2 regions of the Exiguobacterium sp. QJM3NY_9 genome follow, and region 1 is predicted to be linked to the other one. Evidence: riboswitches for the same ligand, from Rfam matches in the RefSeq annotation. Region 1 holds a riboswitch; the other holds the start of a gene.

Region 1 (7,570 bases):
CGAAACAGTTCAAGGCAGAGTCGAAACGTTTACTCGAAATGATGATTCATTCCATCTACACACATAAGGAAATCTTTTTACGTGAGTTGATTTCGAACGCTAGTGACGCGATAGACAAGATTTATTACAAAGCATTGACGGACGAGACACTGACGTTCGAAAAGGATGCCTATAAGATTACGATTGAACCGAACCAAACGACACGTCAGCTCATCATTCGTGATACGGGAATCGGGATGACGAAAGAGGAGCTCGAAGCGAATCTCGGAACAATCGCGAAGAGCGGGTCACTTGCCTTTAAGGCGGAGAATGCCGCGCAAGACGGACACGACATCATCGGACAGTTCGGTGTCGGCTTTTATTCGGCCTTCATGGTCGCGGACGTCGTCACGGTCATCACGAAACCATTCGGTAGTGAAACGGCGTACAAGTGGGAGTCGCACGGTGTCGACGGTTATACGATTGAAGAAGTCGAAAAAGCTACGGTCGGGACGGAAATCACGCTGCACATCAAAGCGAACGAAGAAGATGAGAACTATGATGAGTATTTAGATACACATCGTTTGCGGACGATCGTCAAAAAATATTCCGACTTCATCCGCTATCCGATTGAGATGGAAGAGACGGAACGTCAACCGGTCGAAGGATCGGACGAGATGGAAGAAGTGAAGGTCGTTAAGACCATCAACAGCATGGTGCCGATTTGGCGGAAAAATAAACGGGAGTTGACGGACGAGGATTACACGAACTTCTATCAAGAAAAACGATATGGATTTGATACACCAGTCAAGCACATCCATATCAGTGCAGATGGTGCCGTCCGTTATCAATCGATTTTATTCATTCCGGAGCAACCGTCCTTCGACTACTATTCAAAAGAGTTCGAGAAAGGTCTTGAACTGTATGCGAACGGCGTCTTGATCATGGAAAAATGCAGTGACCTCTTGCCGGACCACTTTAGCTTCGTCAAAGGGATGGTCGACTCGGAAGACTTGTCACTCAATATTTCACGTGAGTTGTTGCAGCACGACCGCCAACTCAAATTGATTGCGAAAAACATTCAAAGTAAGATTAAGACGCAACTTGAAGGATTGCTTCGCGACGATCGCGAGAAGTATGAAGCCTTTTATCAAGCCTTTGGTCGTCAATTGAAGTTTGGAATTTACAATGATTACGGCATGCATAAAGAGACGGTCAAAGATCTTGTCCTGTTCCACTCGGCAAAAGAGAAGAAGCTGGTCACGCTCGCTGAATACGTCGCGGCGATGCCGGAAGATCAAAAATACATCTACTATGCTTCAGGGGAAAGTACGGACCGTTTAGATAAGTTGCCGCAGTCGGAGCTTGTCAAAGACAAAGGGTTCGACATTCTGTACTTTACGGAAGAAATCGATGAGTTCGCGATTCAAATGTTGCTCAACTATGAAGGAAAAGAATTTAAATCGGTTACGAGCAGTGATCTTGGAATCGAGCAAGCGGATCAAGCAGAAACGACCGAAACACAAGTCGAGATGTTTACAGCAATGCAGGAAGTGCTCGCTGGGCAAGTCAAAGAAGTCAAAGCTTCGTCACGCTTAAAATCACATCCGGTCTGCTTCGCGACGGATGGTGCCGTTTCGATTGAAATGGAGAAAATTCTTAAGTCGATGCCGAACAACCAAGATGTTTCAGCCGTGAAAATTTTAGAGTTGAACACGTCACATGACGTCTTCGAAGCCATTGAAACGGCCTTTAAAAAAGACCGTCCGAAATTTGAACGCTATACGAAATTAATGTACCAACAAGCGTTGCTCATGGAAGGCTTGCCAATCGAAGATCCAGTTGCGTTTGCAAATGAAGTGTGTGCCTTGATGGTGTAAGAATGATCGCTTCAGCGTGTAGACAAACTCTTATGAAGCGTGAACATGCGATATCGAATTGCAATTCGTTCGTGCTTTCCTGGATTTCTCTCACGGTATTACCTAAAAAGCATCACGTTTCGTTGACTCCTACGGGGAAAAGTGCGTTTTTAACGCACTTTCAGAGGCAGGCAAGACCCTGCTCGTTGTCCGTGAGGATTAAGGAGCAACGGCTTGCGCCTCGCCCGAGGAAAGCAACGAAAAAAAGACGCTTTTTATTTCTTCATACCATGTTGTCTACAACTTAAAAAAGGGATTGCACATCATCGTAGATGGCAATCCCTTCTTTTTTTCTCGTCTCGGCTAAGCTGAGCGTTACTTTTTTATTATTCAGCGCGAAGTTCAGTTGGTACTTTGCCACGTTTCGAGACGACATTCAGGACGACGAGTGCGAGTAAGAAGGCGATAAGTGCACCGATGAAGCCGATGATTGATGAATCGGTTAAACCGAGCACAAGGTAGCCGACTGCCGATGTCGCTGCACCAACCAACGCATACGGAAGTTGTGTCGTGACGTGATCGATATGATGCGAACCGGCACCTGTCGAACTGAGAATCGTCGTATCGGAAATTGGTGAACAGTGGTCTCCGAAGACGGATCCGGCAAGAACGGCAGCGAGCGTCGGAAGTAAGAGATTCGGTTCGACCGCCATGATGAGGTCAGCACCGATCGGCAGCATGATACCGAATGTTCCCCAACTTGTACCTGTCGAGAATGCCATTAAGCTTGCAATCAAGAACAATAAGAAGGGGAGGTACGAAGCAGAAATCGACTTACTGACGAAGCTTGCTAAGTACTCACCTGTTTTCATGTCACCGATAACAGCGATGATTGTCCAAGCGAATAATAAGATGACGACAGCAGGCCACATGGATTTCATCCCAGCCCAGATGCTGTGTCCGTATTCGCGCGCCGGGATTTTCCGACCAATCAACATCAGGAAAGCAACGACTAAACTGATGACGACACCAGCAACGAGTGAACGTGTTACGTCTGTCGCTTCAAATGCACCAATCAACGTAAATGCACGATTGTCAGCAGCGAGTGCCTGAGCACCGGTAAAGAGTAATGCGGAAACCGTTGCAATGACGAGAACGATAATCGGAACGACGAGGTCACGTACTTTTCCACCTTCGTGTTCTTTGACTTCCTCTGCCATCCCCATCGGTGTTCCTTTACTTGCGTCGAAAAGTTCACCTTTTAATGCACGAAGTTCATGCGTCCGCATCGGTCCGACCGCAATCCCTGTGTACGCGATGTAAAGCGTCAGCAATAGAGCGAAAATCGCATAGAAGTTGAGTGGCACGATCATCATGAAAGCACTGAATGCGGAATACTCCGTAATCGAATGTGTCGTTAAGATACCAGCGATGATCGAGATGATGAACGCTCCCCAACTTGAAAGCGGGCTGATGACACAGACTGGAGCAGCCGTCGAGTCAATAATATAAGCAAGTTTTGCACGCGAGACGCCACGACGGTCCGTTAACGGACGACTGACATTCCCGACAGCAAGACTGTTGAAGTAATCATCGATGAAGATTAAAATACCTAAACCAAATGCTGCGAGGCGAGCGCCGCGCGCTGTCTTGACGTGTGTTGTTGCCCATTCACCGAAGGCATGTGCACCGCCCGATGTTTGGATAAGCGTCGATAGAACACCGAGTAATAGTAAGAAGATGAGTAATAAGACGTTCCATTCATTTAACGCCCCATCCGCCCAAAATAGACTAAAGATGTTTTTGCCGAGATAGACGACCGTATCGATTGGATTAAAGCTATGCAGCAATAAAGCACCAATCAAAATACCGACACCAAGTGAAATAACGACTTTGCGCGTCACGATTGCAAGTGCGATTGCAATGACAGCTGGAATGAGCGCAACGATTGAATCTGAATAATTGACCATTGTGTGGTTCCTCCTCTTTTTTTAGAAGATGAGACCCATTGCATACAAAAAAGCAAGGGCACCGGCAACAAAGCCGACACCCTTGCTGGATGCGTCTTTCTTAGCCGAATTGGAGCGCTCCATACAAAACACGTATGGCAATCGAACGGGTATTTCCCAATTCGACCAGTACCACCAAGTCAGACACTTGACGATACTTCGGCAGCATTACCTTTCCTTGATCGTCCTCGTTGTCATCCTCAGATCAAATACTCATTAAGACCGCGCCTCTACCTCATCGATAGAATAGTCATATTCTTTTAATAAGAAAACCTTATCATATTTCAGAAAAAAGTTTCAAGTCTGTTTTTAAAAAAAGTAGTAAAGTCTGTTCAAAAGGAACAATGAAGTTATTCGGCGTTCATCCGATTTAAATGGGCAGCACCGATGACACCGGCATTTCCTTCCAATGCAGCTAAGCGGATGATTGTTTTTTGACGTAACGTCGGGTAGAGACGGGCATTGACGGCTTGTAAGAGCTCCTCCCAAAATAAATCGGCGGAAGCCGTAACACCGCCGCCGATGATGACAGCTTCCGGATCAAGTGTATGAATGATGTTCGCGATGCCTGTTGCTAAATGGTTAACGAAGCGAAGTCTTTCCAGTGGATTGCGAAGAAGTGTTGCGACAGACCGCTCGTTCAACAAATCAGCCCGTGTCTGAAGAGCCGTACCGCTTGCTAATCCTTCGAGTGAGCCTTTGTTCAAGACAGGGTGTTCCGGTCCAGAAGCATCGATGATCGTATTTCCGATTTCACCAGCGTATCCGTGTGCGCCTCGAATCAACGTCTTTTGATAGACATATCCGCCACCGATTCCTGTACTGACTGTCATGTAATAGATGGATGCATAGTCTTGGCCTGCCCCGAACAATGCTTCGCCGAGCGCGGCGGCATTTGCATCATTTTCAAGGGAAACCGGGATGTTGAAGAACTCTTCTAACGGGCGAACCAAATGTACATCGTCCCAACCCGGCAGGTTCGGAGGTGACAATAGCCGACCCGTTGCTACATCAAGCGGACCAGGCGCTGCGATACCAATTCGTTCGACTTCAAATTCTTCAAGTAGCTTTTGGATGGCTTGTCTTAAATGATTAATTGTATAGTCCGGGCCAGCAGCCGCCTCTGTCAAAAATCGATATTGTTTTACGACATGGTGCTGATTGATTGCGGCAACACGCGTGTGAGTCCCACCAAGATCAATTCCGATGTGAAGTCGTTGTTTCGGTGTTGGATTTGGACCAGTCAATAGAAGTTTCCCCTTTCCAGAAACGGTACAAGTTACTTTTGCCGGAATCAGAACCGTGTCTCCGGTGGTATAACGCAATTGGTTGATGATCAGCGTGCCACTGATGATAGTGATGACTTGGAAGGAAGTTCGTGGTGCAATCGTAATCATGTCATGGATGGCCCATTCCTCGACAAAAAAATAGGCGTTGGTTGTCAGTAGTCTTGAACAAAAAGAGGTCGGTACATAAGGCTCCTCGTACTGGAAATGAGGAAATTGAATGACTTCGAGTGCTTCTTTAAGGTGGAGTTGACGCGGTTTGTTGGTCGAATGGTCAATTCGATCGTAATCGTACAACCGGTACGTGGTATCAGAGTTCTGCTGGATTTCGATGACAAGACACCCTTCGGTTAAAGCATGAACAGTACCTGCTGGAACGTAAAAAAAATCGCCGGGTGAAACAGGCAAATCAATTAAGCCGGAAGTTAAATCGTCTTCACGGACAGCGTGCAACAAATCAGCTTTTGTTTTGAAGTCATGCCCATAAATAATGGTGGCGTCTGCCGGACAATCGACGATATACCAGCATTCGTTTTTCCCGTAAGGCTGTCCTTCTAGGCGACAGGCATCATGATCGTCAGGATGGACTTGAACGGACAAATCATCCGCAGCGTCAATCCACTTAATGAGTAAAGGAAAAGCTTCCGTTGTGTCCACCCCAAAGATTTCAGGGTGATTTGACCATAAATCCCGTAGTGCATCACCGGAAAAACGTCCGGCATTCACCTTGGTTTGCCCGTTTTGGTGATCAGCCAAGGTCCAAGCTTCACCGATGTTTTGTTTGCCTAACGTATCAAATCCATATGCACCAAGCTTACATCCACCCCATATCCGCTCCTGTAAAATCGGCTCAAAACAAATCAGTTCTTCCATGATTGTTCCTCCTCCAAGTTGTTTTCGATTACAACACTACACTTTTTAAAAATAAAAATAAACAAAATAAAAATCAAGTATAGACATGGATGTTAAAATCCGTATAATCAAAGTTGTAAGCGATTCCAAAACGCGGAAGGAATGGTTGAAATGAAAAAAATCATGTTGGCGTGTAGTTCAGGAATGTCGACGAGTATTCTCGTCACTAAGATGCAGGAACATGCCCAATCACTTGGTGAAGAGGCGACAATTTGGGCAGTCGGTCAAGACCAAGCTTTAAAAGAAATGGATGGAGCAGATGTTGTATTGATTGGTCCACAAATGCGCTTTTTATTATCAAAATTTCAACAAGCGACAGATAAACCAGTCGAAGTCATCGATATGATGGCGTACGGAATGGCCGACGGAAAAGCGGCCTATGAACAAGCCGTTAAGTTGATGGGGTGAAGAAATGAAAACAAATGAACAGACGATGGAACAAGTAGCGTTCATGATGATTTTGCATAGTGGAAATGCGCGAAGTACGATTCGTGAAGCAATCGAAGTGTACAAGGAAGAATCATTTGAGGCATTTGAGCGGTTATTAACAGATGCCCGAGAACAGTTGCAAGAAGCGCACCAGATTCATTTCGGTCAAGTCCAAAAAGAAGCGAGCGGTGAGCCGACGACATTGTCTTTACTGCTTTTGCATGCAGAAGATCATTTGATGTCGACACAAACGATGCTTGATTTGACGTCAGGATTAGTTGAAATGATGGAACATAAGTTTTCTCAAAAATAAGAGGAGGGATTGAAATGGCTGGTAATAGTAAGTGGTTCGATTTGTTGAGTCGTTTCCTGATGCCGATTGCGGCATATTTAAACAATAGCCGCTATCTTCAGACGTTACGTGACGCGTTCATGCTCGCTTTTCCGATTACGATGTTCGGTTCATTAATCGTTGTTATTGCGAATTTACCATTCTTAGATAAATTTATGTCGCCTGGAGTATTGGATGCTTTTAAAACTTCATTAGGAAACGCCCCTTCGGCGACGATGGGAATCATGTCACTATTCGTCGTCTTCGGTATCGGATATTATCTCTCGAAAAGCTATGATGTAGAAGCTGTTTTTGGTGGTGTAATCGCCCTTGTTTCTTTTTTACTTTTAACACCTTTCTTTGTAGCAGTCGAAAATGTTGCTGATCCTGTCGGAAATGTCATTCCACTTGACCGTCTCGGTGCAAAAGGCATGTTCCTTGCAATGATGACAGGGTTCTTAGCAGGAGAAATTTATCGATTTGTCGTTCAAAAAAACTGGACGATTAAAATGCCGGCTGGTGTGCCGACTGCTGTGGCTAAATCATTTTCAGCTCTTGTGCCTGCACTTTTGACACTTTCCATTTTCCTTGGCATTAACATCGCTATCACCTCGCTTTTAGACACGAATCTCCACGATTTAATCTTTAATTTAGTTCAAAAACCACTCGTGAATCTTGGGAACGGTTTAGTTCCGACATTAATCGCCATCTTTTTTGTTCAATTGTTTTGGTTCTTCGGCCTGCATGGTCAAGTTATCGTCAATT
Region 2 (7,570 bases), 290 kb from region 1:
ATTGACATACTTGCAGGGACATATCATGGAAAGAAACTAAAAAAATCTTTCGGAAAACCACTCGGTTCTTTTATACACAAAAACCCTCTCGCAAGTGAGAGGGTTTTTGTGTGTAGACAAACTATTAAGAAGCGTAAACATGCGATAATGAGAGACAATCCGTCACGATACTACCTAAAAAGCGTCATGTTTCGTTGACTCCTAAGGGAAAAGTGCGTTTTCAACGCACTGTCAGAGGCAGGCAAGACCCTGCTCATTGTCCGTTAGGATCAAGGAGCAACGGCTTGCGCCTCGCCCGAGGAAAGCAACGAAAAAAGACGCTTGATCTCCCGATTCCCGATAACACTTTGCTTATAGTCTGACCTCTCGTAAGCGAGAGGGTCCTTTAGCTTATCCTATTATTTTTTCGGATGTTTCGGAAACTCCATCTCATCATACCGGACAACCGATGTCCGGTGTTTGACTTTATGTCCGAGCCAGAAGACCAAGAATAACGGAATTCCGATATACGTTGCTGCAATCCCAACCCAGTCGATTTGATCAGCGAGGAACGCGGCATAGTTTTGCCCAACGATAACGAGGAAACATAGGCCAAATGCGAATAGCGGACCAAACGGGAACGCCGGTGCAACGTACGGTAAGTCACGTAACGCATGCCCTTGGGCGACGAAACCTTTTCGGAAACGGTAATGACTGATCGCGATCCCGAGCCACGCGATAAATCCTGTCATTCCGGAAGCATTCAGTAACCAAAGATAAACTTGTCCACCGAACATCGACGTCAAGAAACAAAGCGCACCAATCGCCCCTGTCGCGAGTAACGCATTCCGCGGCACACCGTTTTTTGAGACTTTCGCAAATAGTTTCGGTGCATCACCTTGTCGTGCCAGTGTGTAGAGCATCCGGGTTGAAGCATACATCCCGGAGTTCCCGGCAGACAAGACGGACGTCAAGATGACCGCATTCATCAATGCTGCTGCAAACACGAGTCCTGCTTTTTCGAAGACGAGTGTGAACGGACTGACGGCAACATCCGTAATATCATTTGAGACAAGATTTGGACTTGTGTATGGAATCAACATTCCGATGACGAAGATCGCAAATACATAAAATAATAAAATCCGCCAAAACACTTGTTTAACTGCTTTCGGGACATTTTTTTCCGGATCTTCCGACTCGCCTGCTGCGATTCCGACGAGCTCCGTCCCTTGAAAGCTAAAACCTGCGACAAGAATGATACCGATGACAGCTGGAATCCCTCCGACAAACGGTGCATCACCTAAGCCAAAGTTTTTGAAGCCTGCTGGTGGCTCCGAAGTAAAGATACCAAAAATCATCGCGACTCCTACACCAAGAAACACGATGACCGTGACGACTTTAATCATCGCAAACCAGTATTCGGCTTCACCGAATCCTTTGACCGAAAAATAATTTAATCCAATCATTAAAAGTAAAAACAGCGCGCTAAAATAGACGCCCGGAATGTTCGGGAACCAGTAATGCATGACGATTTGTGCTGCGACGAGCTCGACGGCAATCGTGACGGCCCAGTTGTACCAGTAGTTCCATCCTAAGGCGAATCCGAATGAAGGGTCGACGAACTTCGTCCCGTACGTCGAGAACGATCCTGCGACCGGCATATAGGCGGCCATCTCCCCAAGGCTCGTCATCAAGAAGTAGACCATCAATCCGACGATTGTATAAGAAAGTAACGCACCGCCCGGTCCTGCCGCTGCAACAGAGGCACCTGACGCGATGAATAAACCGGTCCCAATCGCTCCGCCAATTGCAATCATCGACATATGCCGGGCTTGAAGCCCTCGTTGTAGCCCTTCTGCTGTGGAATCAAGGGGGTGTTGTTGCTGTTGTAAATTGTTCATGTTTGTCGCTTCTCTCTTTTTATAATTTTTGAGAGGGCGCAAAAAAGCGCCCTCACCTTCCAAGAGGAAGATGAGAACGCAACATATCGATGATGCGTCTCATTCTACCGTCGTGAAAGATAGCTCCCCATAAACCGCAAACGGTTCATGACAGTATTAGACCTGTTTGATCTAATCCCAATCGCTGACTTTCAAAGTAGTCTACGATTTCGGCAATTCTTCCTTTTGAGCTATTTCATCTGCCGCTTGACGACATCCGTAACCCGACTCATAAAAATCGCAACCTCCATCCCACTGGTTGAGTGAGAACTAATTAAGTTGATTTACTAATTCATTACTTCGACATAGTACATAATATGTTTCTTGTTTGTCAATTTATATTTTTGAATCCTAGCGTGTTCATAGTAAAATTCCGATATTTTTAGTACACTAAATGGTAGAAGGTAGTACAGAAAGGATGTTGCTCAGATGGGACAAGAACAACATGACCAATTGACATATCGATTAGAAGAACAAATGCGCGTGATTCTCCGGACGTTGCGCCGTGAGTTGAATCAACTGTTTGAAGGTACTGCCACGCGAAGTGAATTCTTCATCTTACGCAGCTTATCTGAAAACGGCCCCCAGCGTCCGACATTACTCGCGGAACAGTTCGAACTCGCGACAAGTCAGGTCACCGCTTTGACAGATAAACTGTATAAGACCGGTTTTGTGACACGGACACGCTCGACGGAAGATCGTCGTTCAATCGTCCTCGCCTTGACTGACGAGGGAGAGGCCGCTTTTCGGAATCTCGAAGTCGTCCGTCGCACATATCTTCAGGAGCGATTCGGCACTTTATCTGAAGAAGAACTGAACGTGATGATTCATGTATTTGATAAAATCCTTGCGACAATGGATGAAGAAGTCGTCTCATCCAATTAATAAAGTAAGAATTACGAGAAAAACAGGTGTTTTATGCTGTTTTTCTTTTTTTATTCTAAACATTCAGACCTCCTATACCGTTAGTAGAACGAGTATACTCAAAGTATATAATTGGAAGTATACTGCAGGGGGAGTTGGGAGGATTTGTTGTCTATTATGAATAACTTCATCATAAATTTTTGTCTCTTATTCACGACGATCACGCTTTTATTTTTACCTTTTCGAAATCAACCAAGAATTACACCAAAATCAAAGCTTGAATCACGCCTTATTTTAGGTTGTGTAGCTGGTGCAATTGCTGTACTCCTCATGTTCAACAGCATTCAAATTGATATTGCCCGGATTGACTTACGCATCATTCCTGTCGCGATTGCCACATTATTTGGCGGATTGCCTAGTGCCCTCATCACGGGAGTCATGATTATCGGAACGCGTTTTTTAATTACACCTGCTGATCAAATCGAAGGAGCGATTCTCGCTTCCGTCATCATGGTTTTATTCATTTTGACAATTGGCATAGCACGCAGATTTTTACGTAATACATTGCTGACCTTTGAATTAATGATTGGAATCGGTATTCTCTATTCGTTACCAGCCATCTATGCACTGACAAACAGTTGGGAAACGTTTTTCAAAGTATCGGTTACGTACATTTTCTTTAATTTATTAGCCGGACTCGTCACCTATCGCTTATTAGCCGAACTGCGACGACATTTTGAAAATATCCAGTACCAGCAAAAACTTGCGATGACCGACGCCTTGACGGGTCTCGCCAATCGCCGACGTCTGGACGACTCGCTATCACTCGTCGGATCGGATGACGACGGATATTCACTTATCCTGATCGATATCGATTTCTTCAAACACGTTAACGATACATATGGTCACGATGCCGGCGACGATGTGTTGCGACAACTCGGAACGACACTTGCCTCTATCGTTCGTCCGGATGATTTAGTCGGTCGGTACGGCGGAGAAGAATTCTTGATCATTTTACCGAATACATCATTGAAGGATGCGAAGAAAATCTCTGAATTAGCGCGGACGACAGTCGCCCGTAACCTGTTCCCGACTGCAAATGTACCTGATTTGAAGATTACGATTTCGTTAGGAATTGCCCATTCGGGTGGATCCCATACATCACTTGAAGCATTGCAACAAGCGGATAAAGCACTCTATGCTTCAAAAGAGCACGGACGTAACCAAAGTACGATTTATACGAAACAGCTGGAATTCCGTCAAGCGTAATCTAACGTTATATCCGACTAGCACCAAAAGCGCCATTCCCTCACATCGGAATGGCGCTTTTTAGTTCATTTTTTAGACAGTCCCTGGACGTGTCTGAGGAAAACCAATACTTTCAACTGTTCCGAAGACGATCATCTGACTGAGCTGATTTGCCATATACTCGGAGGAATACGGACGATCATTTCGTAACCACGACATCAAGAGCCCGAGTTGACCACCAATGACGTAGTTCAGTAATAAATCCCGATCCACCGGAACAGAGACACTTGTCGTCTCCCGGAAAGCAAGACGGTAGTTTTCTTTTAACGTATCCAAGAAACGTGAGATGAACGTCTTGACTGTTCCTTGGAGCAGCATCGTCCGGTAAAAGCGCTCGTTTTGCTCAATGTGGATGAACAAACGTGCAAAGTAACGACTGACGCGTTCGACTGTCGGAGGCTCGGCCGATTGTTTTCCTGTAATCCGAATCGCTTCTGCGAGCAACGTCATGTGTTCCTCAACGATTTGATCCAGCAAATCGTATTTATCTTTATAGTGCGCATAGAAGGTCGAACGATTGACCTCAGCACCATCCGTCAACATTTTGACGGTGATCGTCGAAAAGGAATGGTGTTCAAGTAAATGAAATAGCTCTGTCGTAATACGTTCACGTGAACGTTTAGGACGCGGATCGCACGACTGATTCATTTAAAATTCAGCTCCTTTTTACGTATTGTATCCGTTAACAAAGACTTTTCCAACATTTTGTCGGAAATTGTTGGTTGTTTGTTTGTTATGCACCCATATAATTAACTGTATTAACTACTCCTCCCCAGAGGAGTCTTTTTTATGAGACCGCACTGGGGCGATCAGCTAGTAACAGAAAGGATGCAACTTACTCATGAACATGAAGAAATTATTAATCATCAATATTTTAACGCTCGTCGTTTTAATTGGTGGTGGCGCAATCGGTTATTATTACTACGATCAAGCAACAAGTTACGTCAAAACAGAAAATGCCAAAATCGACGGTAAGATGATTACAATTGCTAGTCCTGGCGCTGGAAAACTCACTGACTGGACGGCAAAAACAGGACAGACACTCGATAACGGGGCGACACTTGGTCACGTCATGATGGCACAAACTGGTCAAAAACCGGTTGATGCGTCAATCGAAATGCCAGCAAAAGCAACCGTCGTTCAGTCGATGGCGACAGAGAACGGTTTTGTTGGTGCCGGTACGCCGCTCGCTTACGGATTTAACTTAAATGAATTATGGGTCACAGCAAACGTCGAAGAAACAGAAATCGATGAAGTCAAAGTCGGTCAAGCCGTCGATGTCTATGTCGATAGTTATCCCGATACAACACTTTCGGGTGAAGTCGAACAAATCGGGATGACAACAGCAGGCACGTTCTCGATGATGCCGTCATCGAATGGAAACGCAAACTATACAAAAGTCGCGCAAGTGATTCCCGTGAAGGTGTCGCTCTCACAAGAAAAATCACTCGACATTCGCCCTGGTATGAATGTGACCGTCCGCATTCATAAGGATTAAGGAGGGACGCTTATGTCTACGACCTTCCTCTTTGGATACATTGTGTTCATGCTTGTCACGTTCCTTGCAGTCAATTTGATTGCACGCCGGGCACGGCAACCGCGGGTAGCTGGCGCAGGAGGTCCGGCGCTTGATGAAACATTGATTGAAGCAGAAGCGGTTGGCGCGATTCCAGCCGCCCCTGCTCCGCAAGCGCAAGCGACGATTTCAACGGAAAACATCAGTATCCCGAAAGTCATCACTGTCCTGTTAATTGGAATGTTCATCGCGATTTTGAATCAGACATTAATCAACGTCGCTCTTCCTGTCTTGATCAACGACTTCAACGTCACGACGTCGACAGCACAGTGGTTGACGACCGGATTCATGCTCGTCAACGGGATCTTGATTCCAATCAGTGCGTTCCTCATGCGAAGCTATACGTTTCGCCGCTTGTTTCTCGTCTCGATGACGTTGTTCTTCTTCGGATCGATCATTTGTTCGATGGCGATGAACTTCCCGGTCATGATGATTGGACGTGTGGTCCAAGCAGCCGGGGCCGGTGTCTTGATGCCGCTCGGTACGAACGTCTTCATGACATTGTTCCCACCCCATAAACGGGGAGCTGCGATGGGCATGCTCGGGATTGCGATGATTCTTGCACCGGCAATCGGACCAACGATCACAGGATATGTCATTCAAAACTACGATTGGCACGTCATGTTCTATGCAATGGCCTTCTTTGGTCTCTTAACACTTTTACTTGGATTTGCCTGGTTCAAACTCGTCCAACCGTTATCAAAACCAAAGTTCGATGTCCTCGGTGTTGTCTTTAGTACGATCGGGTTTGGTAGTCTCTTATACGGATTCAGTGAAGCCGGAAACGACGGTTGGGACAGCCCTGTCGTCATCAGTACGATCGTCATCGGGTTACTTGGTATTGCCGCCTTCGCTTTGCGTGAGCTTGCGATGGACGACCCGATGCTGAACATCCGTGTCCTAAAAGTACCGGAATTTTCATTCACCCTCTTCATTAACGTCATCGTCACGATGGCCTTGTTCGGCGGGATGTTGCTGCTGCCGATTTACTTGCAGAGCATCCGTGGTTTTTCACCCGTCGACTCAGGTCTCTTATTACTGCCTGGTTCATTGATCATGGGAATCACCGGTCCTTTCGCCGGTCGACTGTTCGACCGGTTCGGCATTCGACCGCTTGCCATCTTCGGTCTGACGTTGATGACGTACGGAACATGGGAATTGACGCAACTTGATTTGAACACGTCTTACTATTCCATCATGGGCATCTATATGCTCCGGTCCTTCGGGATGGCGTTCATCATGATGCCGATTATGACAGCTGGCATGAACGCTCTGCCGATGAAGATGATTCCTCACGGAAACGCGACACAAAATACATTACGCCAAATCGCTGGATCAATCGGGACGGCCATCCTCGTCACGGTCATGACCCGTCAGACGACAGCTCATCTCGCGGACGATGCCAACCAGTTTACGACACTTGACCCAACGCTCTCGCAACACCTTGGTGAGCTCGGACAACAGCTTGGTAGTCCACAAGCCGCATCCGTTAGCTGGTTGACGCAATTGACGAAACAAGCGACGATCAGTGGAATTACAGATGCCTTTTGGGTGGCGACTGTCTTGTCTGCTCTTGCACTCGTATTGTCATTCTTCCTTCATGGAAAAAAAGAACCGAATTTAGATTAACGTGTCTTATCGAGCCAGTTGACGGCACATCGTCAGCTGGCTTTTTAATCGTTCACCTTTGCACTTCTTCTCTAATATCGCTACACTAGGTTCATTGAGTTCATATCAAAAGGAGATGCTTTATGGTTGCCTTCCTTCAATTTTACGCGTTCATTTTCGCCTGTTGCTTCGCGTGGCAGGTCGGACGACCATCTCTTTCCTGGTCGCAAAAAATCTCGCGTGCGTTTTTAACGAGTATCAACAGTCTCTTCGTCTTTTTCCGTGCTTCGGTCTC

Evidence for each region. Region 1 has a riboswitch for lysine ahead of AC0VYQ_RS15175 (Na+/H+ antiporter NhaC family protein). Riboswitches for the same ligand answer to the same signal wherever they lie in the genome.
Region 2: another riboswitch for lysine. It lies ahead of AC0VYQ_RS01235 (amino acid permease); the one in region 1 lies ahead of AC0VYQ_RS15175 (Na+/H+ antiporter NhaC family protein).

Annotation. Positions count from the first base shown of each region.
Region 1 covers NZ_CM149679.1:2,975,200-2,982,769, reverse strand. Annotated here, with positions in the region: gene htpG (molecular chaperone HtpG) at 1-1,859, shown strand, start outside; gene AC0VYQ_RS15175 (Na+/H+ antiporter NhaC family protein) at 2,225-3,808, opposite strand; lysine riboswitch at 3,913-4,088, opposite strand; gene manA (mannose-6-phosphate isomerase, class I) at 4,198-6,006, opposite strand; gene AC0VYQ_RS15165 (PTS sugar transporter subunit IIB) at 6,157-6,453, shown strand; gene AC0VYQ_RS15160 (PTS sugar transporter subunit IIA) at 6,458-6,787, shown strand; gene celB (PTS cellobiose transporter subunit IIC) at 6,802-7,570, shown strand, end outside.
Region 2 covers NZ_CM149679.1:212,638-220,207, reverse strand. Annotated here, with positions in the region: gene AC0VYQ_RS01235 (amino acid permease) at 399-1,880, opposite strand; lysine riboswitch at 1,993-2,177, opposite strand; gene AC0VYQ_RS01230 (MarR family winged helix-turn-helix transcriptional regulator) at 2,349-2,804, shown strand; gene AC0VYQ_RS01225 (diguanylate cyclase domain-containing protein) at 2,961-4,052, shown strand; gene AC0VYQ_RS01220 (TetR/AcrR family transcriptional regulator) at 4,125-4,739, opposite strand; gene AC0VYQ_RS01215 (HlyD family secretion protein) at 4,933-5,589, shown strand; gene AC0VYQ_RS01210 (DHA2 family efflux MFS transporter permease subunit) at 5,602-7,296, shown strand; gene AC0VYQ_RS01205 (hypothetical protein) at 7,419-7,570, shown strand, end outside.